One region of the Microbacterium shimangi genome, then DNA from elsewhere that is predicted to be linked to it. Evidence: predicted binding sites of a transcription regulator. Region 1 holds the regulator's gene; the other holds the start of a gene.
The links. Region 1 encodes HspR, which represses chaperone genes until heat shock. Its sites were predicted from a motif close to AAGTTGAGTCNNNNNGACTCAACTT; they were not measured.
Positions count from the first base shown of each region.

Region 2: the regulator HspR is predicted to act here: its motif matches at 3,355-3,379, upstream of ACFXQA_RS01100 (ATP-dependent Clp protease ATP-binding subunit).

Region 1 is NZ_JBIGII010000003.1:841,069-848,059, forward strand. It holds gene ACFXQA_RS05680 (hypothetical protein) at 1-206, shown strand, start outside; gene dnaK (molecular chaperone DnaK) at 407-2,266, shown strand; gene ACFXQA_RS05690 (nucleotide exchange factor GrpE) at 2,269-2,877, shown strand; gene ACFXQA_RS05695 (DnaJ C-terminal domain-containing protein) at 2,885-3,874, shown strand; gene ACFXQA_RS05700 (heat shock protein transcriptional repressor HspR) at 3,909-4,367, shown strand; gene ACFXQA_RS05705 (hypothetical protein) at 4,424-5,032, opposite strand; gene ACFXQA_RS05710 (ABC transporter ATP-binding protein) at 5,146-6,873, shown strand; gene ACFXQA_RS05715 (ABC transporter ATP-binding protein) at 6,870-6,991, shown strand, end outside.
Region 2 is NZ_JBIGII010000002.1:124,790-131,780, reverse strand. It holds gene ACFXQA_RS01120 (EI24 domain-containing protein) at 1-734, opposite strand, end outside; gene ACFXQA_RS01115 (VOC family protein) at 790-1,167, opposite strand; gene ACFXQA_RS01110 (hypothetical protein) at 1,279-2,139, shown strand; gene ACFXQA_RS01105 (class I SAM-dependent methyltransferase) at 2,136-3,281, opposite strand; gene ACFXQA_RS01100 (ATP-dependent Clp protease ATP-binding subunit) at 3,433-6,015, shown strand; gene ACFXQA_RS01095 (LLM class flavin-dependent oxidoreductase) at 6,119-6,898, shown strand; gene ACFXQA_RS01090 (aldo/keto reductase) at 6,940-6,991, shown strand, end outside.

The sequences.
Region 1 (6,991 bases):
TCGTGCTGGCGTGGATCGACGTGTTCCCGCTGGACGGCGCCCTGATCGCCTGCGTCGTCGTCTTCATCATGACGCTCGCCGTGATCGGCTGGTTCGCGGTCCGTCGCTCCCGTCTGCCCTGGTGGCAACAGCTGCTCGCGCTGGTGATCCTCCTGGCCCTCGGGCTGCTCGTGATCGGCCTGCAGACGATCGCGCACTCCGTCTGAGACCGCCGGCGCGAAGTTGAGCCGATTCATAGCAAGTCCGCTTGACGGCTCCGCGACCGCTCGTTAGCCTTGAGTCATACGGGCTCAACCCTTCGAAAAGGTCAGGGACCTATCGACCCACTCAGGGATCGAGCCCCCCAGAACTCGATATGAACTCAAGGTCCGCAGCATCCGCTCGGTCCGTCTATAAGGAGATCAACATGGCACGTGCTGTTGGAATCGACCTCGGAACGACGAACTCGGTCGTCGCAGTCCTCGAGGGTGGCGAGCCCAAGGTCATCGCGAACGCCGAGGGCTTCCGCACGACCCCCTCGGTCGTCGCGTTCACGAAAGACGGCGAGGTGCTCGTCGGTGAGACCGCGAAGCGCCAGAACGTCACGAACGTCGACCGCACCGTCTCGAGCGTCAAGCGCCACATGGGTACCACGTGGGGCTTCGACGTCGACGGCAAGAAGTGGACGCCGCAGGAGATCTCGGCGCGCATCCTCCAGAAGCTCAAGCGCGATGCCGAGGAGTACCTCGGAGACACGGTGACCGACGCGGTCATCACGGTTCCCGCGTACTTCAACGACGCCGAGCGCCAGGCCACGAAAGAGGCCGGCGAGATCTCGGGTCTCAACGTGCTGCGCATCATCAACGAGCCGACGGCCGCGGCCCTCGCCTACGGTCTTGACAAGGGCAAAGAGGACGAGCTCATCCTGGTCTTCGACCTCGGTGGCGGAACGTTCGACGTGTCGCTGCTCGAGGTGGGCAAGGACGACGACTTCTCGACGATCCAGGTTCGCTCGACCGCGGGTGACAACCGCCTCGGCGGTGACGACTGGGACCAGCGTCTCGTCGAGTACTTCATCAAGCAGTTCAAGGACACCACCGGTGTCGACGTCTCGGGCGACAAGATCGCCCTTCAGCGTCTGAAGGAAGCGGCCGAGCAGGCGAAGAAGGAGCTCTCGAGCTCGACCTCGACCAGCGTCAACCTGCCCTACCTCTCGCTGACCGACTCCGGCCCCGTGTCGCTGTCCGAGACGATCACGCGTGCGAAGTTCGAAGACCTGACGAAGGACCTCCTCGACCGCACCAAGAAGCCGTTCGAAGACGTCATCCGCGAGGCCGGCATCAAGGTCGGCGACATCGACCACGTCGTTCTCGTCGGTGGGTCGACGCGTATGCCCGCCGTCGCCGAGCTCGTCAAGCGCGAGGCCGGCAAGGAAGCCAACAAGGGCGTCAACCCCGATGAGGTCGTCGCCGTGGGTGCTGCCCTCCAGGCCGGCGTGCTGAAGGGCGAGCGCAAAGACGTTCTGCTCATCGACGTCACCCCCCTGAGCCTCGGCATCGAGACCAAGGGCGGCATGATGACGAAGCTCATCGAGCGCAACACCGCCATCCCCACCAAGCGGAGCGAAACCTTCACGACGGCAGACGACAACCAGCCGTCGGTCGCGATCCAGGTCTTCCAGGGCGAGCGCGACTTCACCCGCGACAACAAGCCCCTCGGCACCTTCGAGCTCACCGGCATCGCGCCGGCTCCCCGCGGCATTCCGCAGGTGGAGGTCACCTTCGACATCGACGCGAACGGCATCGTTCACGTCTCGGCGAAGGACAAGGGCACCGGCAAGGAGCAGTCGATGACGATCACCGGCGGCTCTTCGCTGTCGAAGGACGACATCGAGCGCATGGTGCGCGAGGCCGAAGAGAACGCGGCAGAAGACAAGAAGCGCCGCGAATCGGCTGAGGTGCGCAACCAGGCCGAGACCCTCGCGTACTCGATCGACAAGCTGCTCGTTGAGAACGCCGACAAGCTGCCCGACAACGTCAAGTCCGAGGTGCAGGGTGACGTCGACGCGCTGAAGGCCGCTCTCGCGGGCGAGGATGACGACGCGGTGAAGACCGCGTTCGACAAGCTCAACCAGAGCCAGGGCAAGATCGGTGAGGCCATCTACAACGCGGGCCAGTCCGAGCAGTCGGCTCCGGATGCTGCGCCCGACGCACCGACGGATGCCCCCTCGTCTGAGGAGGACGTCGTCGACGCCGAGGTCGTGGACGAAGACGAAGAGAAGAAGTAGTCATGGCCGACAAGAACTTCGACCAGCCGCAGGACGGCGACGACGAGGTTCGGCCGAACGACGAGGGATCGGTGGCTGAGCCCACCGACCCCTCGTCGGCGGACGATCTGACGGTGGACGACATCCTCGGCGCTGCGCAGACCGCTCAGGCGCACGCCGAAGACAACGCACCTGTCCCCGGGCCTGTCGAAGAGCTCGAGTCGCAGCTCCTGAACGACGTGAAGCGGCTGCAGGCCGAGTACGCCAACTATCGTCGACGCACCGAGGACCAGCGCGAGCGAGAGATCGAGCGTGCGAAGGGCGAGGCGGTCAAGGGCATCCTTCCGGTGCTCGACGACCTCGACCGTGCCGTCAAGCACGGCGACCTCGTGCCCGGCACGCCGTTCTCGGCCATCGCCGACAAGGTGCGGGCCGTGGCCGAGCGTCTGGGCGTCATCTCGTACGGCGTCGCCGGTGAGGCATTCGATCCGCAGCAGCACGAGGCGATCTTCCAGGCGCCGACCGCGGGCGTGACGGTGCCCACCGTGCTCGAGGTCGTCGAGGTGGGTTACCGCCTCGGCTCCGTCGAGCTGCGACCGGCGAAGGTCGTCGTCGCCGTCCCGACCGAGTAGGAGCACGATGGCGAGTCAGGACTGGTTCGACAAGGACTTCTACAAGGTGCTCGGGGTGGACAAAGACATCGCGGAGGCCGATCTGAAGAAGACCTACCGCAAGCTCGCCCGCAAGTATCATCCCGACTCGAACCCCGGTGACGCGAAAGCCGAAGCGACCTTCAAAGAGGTCAGCGAGGCCTACGCGGTGTTGAGCGACGCCGAGCAGCGCGCGGAGTACGACCAGATTCGCGCCATGGGCTCCGGTGCGCCCCGGTTCACCGCGGGCGGCGGCGGGAACGCCGGCTTCGAAGACGTGTTCAGCGCCTTCGGTCAGGGTCGCGGGGGCTCGCGCACCCAGTCGGCGGGCAACTTCGAGGACTTCTTCGCGAACTTCGAACCCGGCGGATTCGGTTCGGGCCGGTTCGGCCAGACCACCGGCGGCTATCGCGGTTTCGGCGGTCCGCAGCGCGGCTCCGACGTCACGGCTCGGACGACGGTTGACTTCGTCACGGCGACCAAGGGCGAGACGATCTCGCTGCAGGGCGAAGACGGAAAGCCGTTCAAGGTGAAGATCCCCGCCGGTGTCTCGGACGGGCAGAAGATCCGTCTTCGCGGGCGCGGGCGCCCTTCACCCGACGGCGGCGAAAGCGGCGACATCGTCGTGCAGGTGGCCGTGCGGCCGCATCCGGTCTTCGTGCGCGATGGACTCAACCTGCGCGTGACGGTTCCCGTGACCTTCACCGAGGCCGCCCTCGGAGCCACGATCGAGGTTCCGACCCTCGGCGGTGATTCCGTGAAGCTGCGGGTCGCGCCGGGTACTCCGTCGGGCCGCGTGCTGCGGGTCAAGGGACGCGGCGTCGAGACCTCGAAGGGCACCGGCGACCTCCTCGCCGAGGTGCAGGTCGCTGTGCCGTCGCACCTCGACGACGCGGCTCGTGAGGCGCTGATGCGCTATCAAGAGCTCGAGCCCCGAGAGAACCCGCGCGCCGACCTCATGACCAAAGCGCGCGGCTGAGACGCGCGTGGGCTGACCGACGGAGGTGACGGAGATGATGGACGACGAACTCGACGACGATGCTCCGATCTTCGCGATCGCCGTGGCGGCCGAGCTGGCGAACATGCACCCGCAGACCCTTCGCCAGTACGACCGACTCGGGCTCGTCGTGCCCGAACGCACGCGCGGCGGATCGCGGCGCTACTCCTCGCGTCACGTCGGTCAGCTCCGCGAGGTGTCGCGGCTCTCGAGCGAGGGCATGAGCCTCCCGGCCATCGCGCGGCTGCTCACGCTCGAACAACACGTGCACGCCCTCACCCGCCGCGTGACCGACCTCGAACGCCAGCTGAGCGCGGAACGCCAGGCGCGCCCGGGTGCCCGCGTGTTCGCGGCCGGCGCGACCGGCTCCGTGGTGACGCTTCGCCACGGCGCGCGCGTGCGGCGCGCGACAGACGTCGTGCTGTGGCGTCCCCGGCATCCCGGAGAGCCCGCCGACGGGTCGGCAGCGGACTGACCCGGTACGGCGTTCTCGCTCAGAACGCCCGCCGTGCGGCGTGACGCGTCGCGGGCTCAGCGCGGACCGGGACCGGGGTCGATCCGCAGAACCTCGGGCGATTCGCCGACCGAGAAGTCGTCGACGATGCGGATGCTGCGGGCGATCTCGTCGACGGCGGGTATGACGGTCGCGACGCGCTCGCGATCGGAGCACACGGCGGTCAGGGTCACGAAGTGGGTGCCGGTGTCCCAGGTGTAGGTGGCGAAGGGCGGGGTGCGCGGGTCGGCCGGAAGGTCCATCACGAGCTTCTCGCCCGTTCCGAGGAAGGGGTTCCGGAAGTCCTCGGTGTCGTCGTACTCCATCGGCATGCTGGCGCGGGCGGCGCGCAGCTGAGAGGTGGCCTCCTGCACCTGGGCCATGACGACGACCAGCTCGGGGTCGGCTTTCCACACCCAGACGCGCACGCGGCCCGCGGCTCTGCGCAGGAGGAACGGCGTCGCCTGGCTCGCCGCCCACGCGAGGAAGCCGCTCGCGGGACGCTCGGTCGCGCCCACCGCCGTCTTCGCCTGCCCGAGCAGCATGCGGATGGCGGCCTTGCGATGGCGGCGGCCGCGCAGCCCGAGCGATTCGGTCACGGGCACCCAGCGGGCGGGATCGGCATCTGCCTGCAGTCGGGTCGGCATGGCCCCTAGCGTAGGCGGCTCACGGTGTCTATCCCGTGTCGGAGGTCCGTGGCAGGCTGTGACTACGGCCTCGGTCGCGTCCACCTCACGCTTTCGCACCCTTCGGAGTCCCCGTGCTCGGTAAGCTCCTCATCCGCTACCTGAAGACCTACCGCTGGCTTCTGGTGGGTGTCCTCGTCTTCCAGTTCGCGTCCGCGATGGCGTCGCTGTACCTGCCGCGTCTGAACGCCGACATCATCGACCAGGGCGTCGCCCAGGGAGACACCGGCTTCATCTGGTCGACCGGCATGGTCATGCTCGCCATCTCGCTCGGTCAGATCACCGCGTCGGTGATCGCGACCTACTTCGCCGCGCGCGCCGCGATGGCGGCGGGCCGCGACATCCGCCGCGACGTCTATGACAAGGTCAGCGGGTTCTCCGAGCGCGAGGTCTCGCAGTTCGGCCCCGGCTCGCTCATCACGCGCAACACGAACGACGTGCAGCAGGTGCAGATGCTGGCCATGATGGGCGCGACGATGCTCGTCACCGCCCCGCTCCTGGCCATCGGCGGCGTCATCATGGCGCTGCAGCAAGACGTCGGGCTGAGCTGGCTCATCGGGGTGTCGGTGCCGTCGCTGCTGATCGTCGCCGCGCTCATCATCAGCCGTATGGTGCCGCTGTTCCGCACCTTCCAGAAGAAGCTCGACGCGGTCAACCGCGTCATGCGCGAGCAGCTCACCGGCGTCCGCGTCGTTCGGGCGTTCGTGCGCGAAGACATCGAAGAAGAACGGTTCGGCGTCGCGAACACCGACATCATGGTGGTCGGTCGAAAAGTGGGGTCGCTGTTCGTTCTGCTGTTCCCCCTCGCGATGCTGGTGCTCAACGTGACGGTCGTCGGCGTGATCTGGTTCGGCGGCATCCAGGTCGATGCCGGCACGGTCGAGATCGGTACCCTGTTCGCGTTCATGCAGTACGTCGGTCAGATCCTCATGGGGGTACTGATGGCGAGCTTCATGACGATCATGATCCCGCGCGCGGCGGTGTCGGCCGAGCGCATCGGCGAGGTGCTCGCGAGCGAGTCGACCCTGACCCGCGCGGCGAAGCCCGTGACGGTCTTCCCCGCCCCCGGCTCCCTCGCCTTCGACGGTGTCGCCTTCACCTACCCCGGTGCAGAGTCGCCGGTGCTCGAGGGCATCAGCTTCGAGGTCGCACGCGGTGAGACCGTCGCGATCGTCGGGTCGACGGGGGCCGGAAAGACGACGCTGATCTCGCTCATCCCGCGACTGTTCGACGTGACCGGTGGCGCCGTGCGCGTCGGCGGCGTCGACGTGCGCGAGGCCGACCTCGACGAGCTGTGGAAGGGCATCGGGCTCGTCCCGCAGCGGCCGTTCCTCTTCACCGGCACCGTCGCGTCGAACCTCCGCTTCGGCAGAGAAGAGGCCACCGACGACGAGCTCTGGAAGGCACTCGAGATCGCGCAGGGCAAAGACTTCGTTCTCGAGATGGAGGGCCGGCTCGACGCGCGCATCGCGCAGGGCGGCACCAACGTCTCGGGGGGTCAGCGGCAGCGTCTCGCCATCGCGCGCGCGATCCTGCACCAGCCCGAGATCCTCGTCTTCGACGACTCGTTCTCGGCGCTCGACCTCTCGACCGACGCACGACTGCGTCAGGCGCTCTGGCGAGAACTTCCCGAGGTGACGAAGGTCGTCGTCGCGCAGCGTGTGTCGACGATCACCGACGCCGACCGCATCGTGGTGCTCGAGAACGGCCGCATGGCCGGCGTCGGCACGCACGAACAGCTGCTGGAATCCAGCACCACCTACCGCGAGATCGTCGAATCCCAGCTGGGAGTGGAAGCATGAGCGCCCCCGACGCCCTCACCGAAGACGAGCGCCTCGAACTCGAACTCGCCGAGCAGGCCCGCCAGAACTCGGGCGACTGGGATTCGGTCGCCCCCGGCAAGGCCACGAACTTCGGCAA
Region 2 (6,991 bases), on a different contig from region 1:
CCGTCGATAGGTGAGCGGGCGAGCAGCGACTGGGCCAACATCGTCGACCCCGCGACGGCGGCCGGCATGACGGCGACGGCTCCGAGCGGCACGAGGAAGCACAACTGCGTCGCCACGCCGAAGCCGAGCGCCTCGCCTCGGTGCGCGCGCAACAACCGGCGCCGGCGTGCGGCGTCGACGCCGCGGGCGGTCAGCGCGCGAGACGTGAGTTCGTCGGTCAGGAGCCACCCGGTGAGCACGATGCCGAGCACCGCGCCGGCCGCGCTTCCGACGACGGGAACGAATCCGACGACGCCCGAGAGGAGGGCGACGCCGATGCCGCGAGCGATGAGCCAGACCGTATCGGCGAGGGCGCGCGCGAAACCGTAGGGCACGTCGGGCACGCCCCCCGTCGCGTCTTCGACCGATCGCCAGATGCGGTCGTAGAACGGCTCGCCGATGAGCAGCGTCAAGGCCGTGAACGAGACGACCGCGATGACGAGGGCGGCGCCCAACGTCGCCGCACCGACCGCGAAACGCACGACGTTCGCCCAGACGCTCGGCCATTCGTCGGCGAACGGTGTCAGGGCTGTCGCGATGGAGGGGACGAACACGGCGAGAGTGATCACGCCGGCGAGGAGGACGGCCCCCACGATCAGCGCGGGGACAAGCCCGGCGGCCATGACCCCGGGCCGTCGCCGCCACCAGCCGAAACCCTGCGCGAGCATGCGGACTCCCGCGGCGAACTGCGTCATGCGCTCAGCCTAGGCGCGCGGCCCACCTCGCCTGCGGTCGCGTCGCCGCCCAGGGTTACGTGGCGGCGCGCTCGGGCAGTTGCTGGAGCGTCCACGTGTTCCCGTCGGGGTCGTCGAACGTCACGAACCGCCCCCAGGCCTGCTCGTCGACGCCGAGCGCGTCGACACCCACGGCGCGCAGATCGCTCAGTGCACGGTCGGCGTCGGGGACGACGACCTGGATCGTGTTCTGCTTCCCGGGTTCGAGGTCGATGCCGAGACCCGTGCCGAAGGCGATCGAGCACGCGGAGCCGGGCGGCGTGAGTTGGACGAACCTCAGCTCGTCGTCGACCTGCTGATCATGGTCGGCATGGAAACCGATGCGCTCGTAGAACTCCTTCGCGCGATCGATGTCGGTGACGGGTACGAAGATGAGCTCGATCTTCCAGTCCATGCTCTGGCGCCTTCCTGTCGATGAGGCCAGCCTAGGAAGGGGTGCAGACATCACCCGGGCGGCGGAGAACCACCGACGACTCCCACGCAACGCGAACGAACGGACACACGCATGCGCCTGCGATCGACGTCGACGCAACGCACCTACCGGTACGTGCGTCTCTCGCTCGTCGGCGTCATCGCCTTCCTCGCCGTTTCCCTCACGGTCGAGATCGTGACGGGCGGCCCGTTGGCCTCGGTCAGCGCCGCCTTCTACACGCCGGCCCGCGATGTTCTCGTCGGGTCGCTCTGCGCGGTCGCTCTGGCCCTCCTCGTGCTGTCGGGACGCAGTGTCGAGCAGATGCTCCTCGACGTCGCCGCGCTTCTCGCGCCCGTCATCGCGTTCGTGCCCACCCCGGTCGCACCCGCTGACATCGCCGCGGGGTGCGCCGGCGGTAGCTCGTGCGTCCCCGAGCAGTTTCTGCCGGGCATCGCCAACAGCCTGATCTCGCTCGGCATCGTGGCCGTCGTCGGCATCGCCACCGTGTCGATCGTCGCCCTCGCCCGGGGAACCTTCGACCGCGCGATGATCGTCTCGGTCGCGGCAGCGGGCGTCGTCGTCGCAGCGCTGGGCGGATGGTGGATGCTGTCGCCCTCGACGTTCCTGCTCGGTGCGCACAACGCGGCGGCAGTCGTCTTCTTCACGCTCATCGCCCTGGTCGCCGCGCTCGCCGCAGGGCAACCGGCCGGCAGCGACTCCCGCCGCACCCGGCTACGGGTCGCGTACGGGGTGATCGCCGCGGGGATCGCTCTCGCCCTCGCCCTGGTGATCGGCGTCGTGGTCGCCGGGGCCGAACCGGCTGTGCCGTTGTTCTTCATCGGCGAAGCGGCCGCCCTGTTGCTCTTCGCGGTCTTCTGGGTCGTGCAGACGATCGAGTTCTGGAACGATGTCGATCCCCGCGCGCGGGTCGCCGCGGAACCTTCTGCGGCTTAGCGGTCGTACGCCGAGGCGCTCCGGACCGACGCCGTCACGGTGAACTTCTTGTTGCGGGCGATCTGGCGGGTGGGTCCGACGATCCGCTCGAGGGCGGGGCGGTAGAGCAACGCGGAGTTCCAGACCGTCCACAGTTCGCCGCCGCGCCGGAGCGCCCGGGCAGCGTCTTCGAACAGCCGCGGGGCCGCGCCCTCGTGCACGACGGCTCCGACGTGGAACGGGGGGTTGAGGGCGATGAACGACGCGCTGCCGTCGGCGAGTGAAGACAAGGCGTCGTCCCGCACCACCGTGACGAGCTCGGCGACGCCGTTCGCCTCGGCCGTGGCCCGGGCTGAGATCACGGCGGCGGACGATTGGTCGGACGCGTACGCGTGCAGGCCCCGTCGGGCGAGGATCGTGGCGACGACGCCCGAACCGCACGCCATGTCGATGACCGGGTCATCGGCGGTGCCGCCGCCGGCGAAGGTCTCGGGGAGGCTGTCGAGAAGGAACCGCGTGCCCAGGTCGATGGAGGTACCCGCGAAGACCCCGCCCAGCGCGCAGACGGTGAGTCCGTCGTGCGTGGCACGGCGGGGTTGCGGATCGCGCCCGTTGCGAGGACCGCGAGCGATGAGCACGCGGGATTTCTGCCGCGCGTGCGTGACGTCGACGACGTCGAAGTAGCGACGCAGCACATCGTTCATCGCCACGGTCATGTGCTTGATCCGCCCGCCCGCGAACACCTGCACACCGGGTGCCGCATGCTGCGCGATCAGAGCGGCGACATCGTCGAGTTCGTCGAGCGATCGCGGCAGGCGGAGGAGGACGACCTCCGCGCCGCTGAGCACCTCGGCGTCGAGCGGCATCGAACGGAAGCCGTCGACGGTCACGCCCTCGGCGGCGAGCCGCTCGGCGTTGGCGGCGAGCGCGCGCTCGCCCGTGAGCGCGTCTTGGTGCACGCGGATGCCGCGCGCGCCGTCAGAGGCCGCGGCCAGCGTCAAAGCCCCGTAGCCGTCGCCGAGGACGACGAGCGCACCGTCGGCCAGCCCGGCGCGGGCATCGGCCGACTCATCGAGCAGGAGGCGGTCGGCCGCGTCCGCGGCCTGCAGGTCGGGCGCCTCGACATCGGGCCAGCGGCGGAGGGTGTCAAGGGGGAAGGTCACCCCGCTACGGTAGTCGGCTCCCGTGGGCGTCACCTGAGGGGCATGCGGGAATACATCCGGAGCGTTCCGGTTGAAGTTGATACAGCGTCACTCAACTACGTAAAGTCGAGTTGAGTCGCACAGGCTCACTTCACCCAGGAGACACAGGGACATGCCCGAAGACTTCACACCCCAGAACGACGACGGCGCGAGCTCGTTCGACGAGTTCCTCGCGCGCTACCTCGCCGGCGAGCAGGCGCGAGCCGAACGCTCGATAGACCTCAGCCGCTTCCTCAGTTCGCGCACCCAAGACGCGCTCCGGCTCGCCGGACGTTTCGCCCTCGAGCGCGGACAGCGCGAACTCGACGCGCTGCACGTGCTCCGGATCCTCGTCGACCAGTCGCCGGCGAACGAGGCCGTGCAGCGCATCGGCGCCGATCCGCGCGCGATCGCCCAGGCAGCCGAGGGTCGGCTGCCGGCAGCATCCGCCCCCGCCGACGTCGACGGGGCCGTCGTCACCACCTCGGTGCAGCGCGCCCTGTTCCTGGCGTACCAGGTCGCTCGGTCGGCCGGCTCGACCTACGTCGACCCCGAGCACCTCTTCTTCGCGCTCGTGCTGGCCCAGGACGCCCCCGCCGGGCAGATCCTCGCCCAAGCGGGTGTCACGGCCGAGGCACTGACCCAGGCCGTCCGTGAAACCGTCAGCCCGACCGGCGCGCCCTCATCGGCGCAGCCTGGCGCTGCGGCATCCGAGACTCCCATGCTCGACCGCTTCGGCACCGACCTCACCGCCCGCGCGGCGGCGGGCAACCTCGATCCGGTGATCGGACGCAGCGACGAGATCGAGCAGACCATCGAGATCCTCAGCCGACGCACCAAGAACAACCCGGTTCTCGTCGGCGAGGCGGGCGTCGGCAAGACGGCCGTCGTCGAGGGGCTCGCCTCGGCGATCGTCGCGGGTTCGGTGCCCGAGCAGCTGCGCGGCAAGCGGGTCATCGCGCTCGATCTTCCGGCGATGCTGGCGGGCACTCGCTACCGCGGCGACTTCGAAGAGCGTCTGACCCAGACGATGGACGAAGTCTCGGCGCAGAACGGCGAACTCATCGTTTTCATCGACGAGGTGCATACGGTCGTCGGCGCCGGCGGTGCAGGCGACGGCGGCATGGACGCTGGCAACATACTCAAGCCGCGACTCGCGCGCGGCGACCTGCACCTGGTCGGCGCCACGACCCTGCGGGAGTATCGCACGATCGAGAAAGACCCGGCGCTCGAACGTCGCTTCCAGCCGGTGCGGGTCGGAGAGCCCTCCGTCGAAGACGCCGTGCTCATCCTTCGCGGCCTCCGTTCGGCCTACGAACAGCACCACGGCGTCACCTACACCGACGATGCCCTCCGCGCGGCCGTCGAGCTGTCGGATCGGTACGTGACCGACCGCGTCCTGCCGGACAAGGCCATCGACCTCATCGATCAGGCCGGCGCGCGGTTGCGGCTGCGACTCGGTCTGAAGGTCGACATCACGGGGCTGATCGAGAACCTCGCCACGCTCGAGGCCGACAAGAACGCGGCGGTTTCCAGCGAGCACTACGAGGAGGCCTCTCGCATCCGCGACGAGATCGCCGCGGTGCAGAAGAAGCTGGATGCTGCGACGGCGGGCCCTTCGACGGGCTCAGGGACCGGGGTGACAGGCTCAGGGACCGGGGCGACGGTCGTCGGCGAACCCGAGATCGCGGCGGTCATCAGCCGTGCCACCGGTATTCCGGTCAGCCGGCTCACCGAGGGCGAGCGGGAGCGTCTCGCGACGCTCGAGGAGGAGCTGCACGGCCGCGTGATCGGGCAGGACGCCGCCGTGGCGTCGGTCTCCACCGCCGTGCGACGCAACCGCACGGGTATGGGCGACGCGAATCGTCCGGTCGGATCGTTCCTCTTCCTCGGGCCCACCGGCGTCGGCAAGACCGAGCTCGCCAAGGCGCTCGCGGCATCGCTGTTCGACGATGACGGGGCCGTGATCCGGTTCGACATGAGCGAGTTCGGCGAGCGCCACACGGTGTCGCGTCTCGTCGGTTCCCCTCCCGGATACGTCGGCTACGACGAGGCCGGTCAGCTCACCGAGCGGGTGCGTCGCAACCCGTACTCGATCGTGCTGTTCGACGAGATCGAGAAGGCGCACCCCGACGTGTTCAACCTGCTGCTGCAGGTGCTCGACGACGGACGCCTCACCGACGGCCAGGGCAGGACGGTCGACTTCCGCAACACGGTCGTCATCATGACCTCGAACATCGGCAGCGAGTTCCTCGCGTCGCGCGCCGGGGCCATCGGTTTCATCGCCGACGGCGGCGGCGCCACGGGGTTCGGGTCGGAGAGCGACCTGCGCGTCCGCGTGATGGGACGTCTGCGCGAGGCAATGCGGCCGGAGTTCTTGAACCGCATCGACGACATCGTACTGTTCCGCAAGCTCGACCAGCCGCAGCTGCGCCAGATCGTCCGGCTGATGCTGGGCGCGACCGAGAAACGTCTCGCAAAGCGCGAGGTGACGATCGAGGTCTCGGAGTCGGCGATCGACTGGCTCGCCGAGCACGGGTACGAGCCTGAATACGGCGCGCGGCCGCTCCGCCGGCTGATCCAACGCGAGATCGACGATCGCGTCGCCGACCTGTTCGTCTCCGGCGCGGTCACCGACGGGGGAGCGGTGGCGGTGACCGCCGTCGACGGCGCCCTGGTCGTGCGCTCCGTCGCTCACATCGCCCAGGCGGCCTGACCCGCGAGACCGCATGTGCGTGGCGAGACCCCGGCTCACGACCGGGGTCTCGCCGTCGACGTGCGGTCTCGCGGTGGTCGGGCGGTGCTGGCAGAGTGAGACCATGACCGGACGAGTTTCGATAGGGGTCGCCGGCGCGCTTGGCCCCGAAGCCATCGCCCGCCTGGCGCCGGCCGTCGAGGCCGCGGGGTTCGCGGGGCTGTGGGTCAACGACACACCCGATGGCGACGCCCTGGTGGCGCTCGCCGCGGCCGCGGCGGTGACCGACCGCTTGATTCTCGCTACGGGTGTCATCCCCGTCGACCGGCGTCCGGCTGAAGACGTGGCGCGTGAGGTCGTCGACCTCGAGCTTCCGCAGGAGCGTCTCGTTCTCGGTATCGGCTCGGGAGTGCAGCCCAAAGGCGCGCTGGCCCGCGTGGGCGATGCCGTCGATCTGCTCCGTGGCGCCCTCGGCGCGCGCGTGATGGTCGGCGCGCTCGGACCCAAGATGCGCCACCTCGGCGCCGAACGGGCCGACGGGGTGCTGCTGAACTGGGTGCCCCCGGGCATCGCCGCAACTCAAGCGGGGGCGCTCCATGCAGCATCCGCCGACACCCATGTCGCCGTGTACGTGCGAACCGCCGTGGACCCCGCCGCGTCGGCCCGGCTCGACGTCGAGACGGCGCGGTACGCCTCGTACCCGAACTACGCCGCGAACTTCGCGCGCATGGGAGTCGCGGCCCCCGCAACCACCTTCCGCGACGAGCCGGCGCTCGTCGACGGCCTGCCCGACTACCGCTCGGCGGTCGACGAGGTCGTCCTGCGCGCGATCACCGCAGACGACAGCATCGGGGCGATGCTGGCGTTCATAGCGCGCGCCGCACCGGTCGTCCAGGGGTCGTAGGCGACCCGGGTCAATCGGTCGGGACTGGCTAGGCTCGCGACATGCAACAGCGAATTCTCGGACGCACCGGCCGCACGATCTCGGCCATCGGTC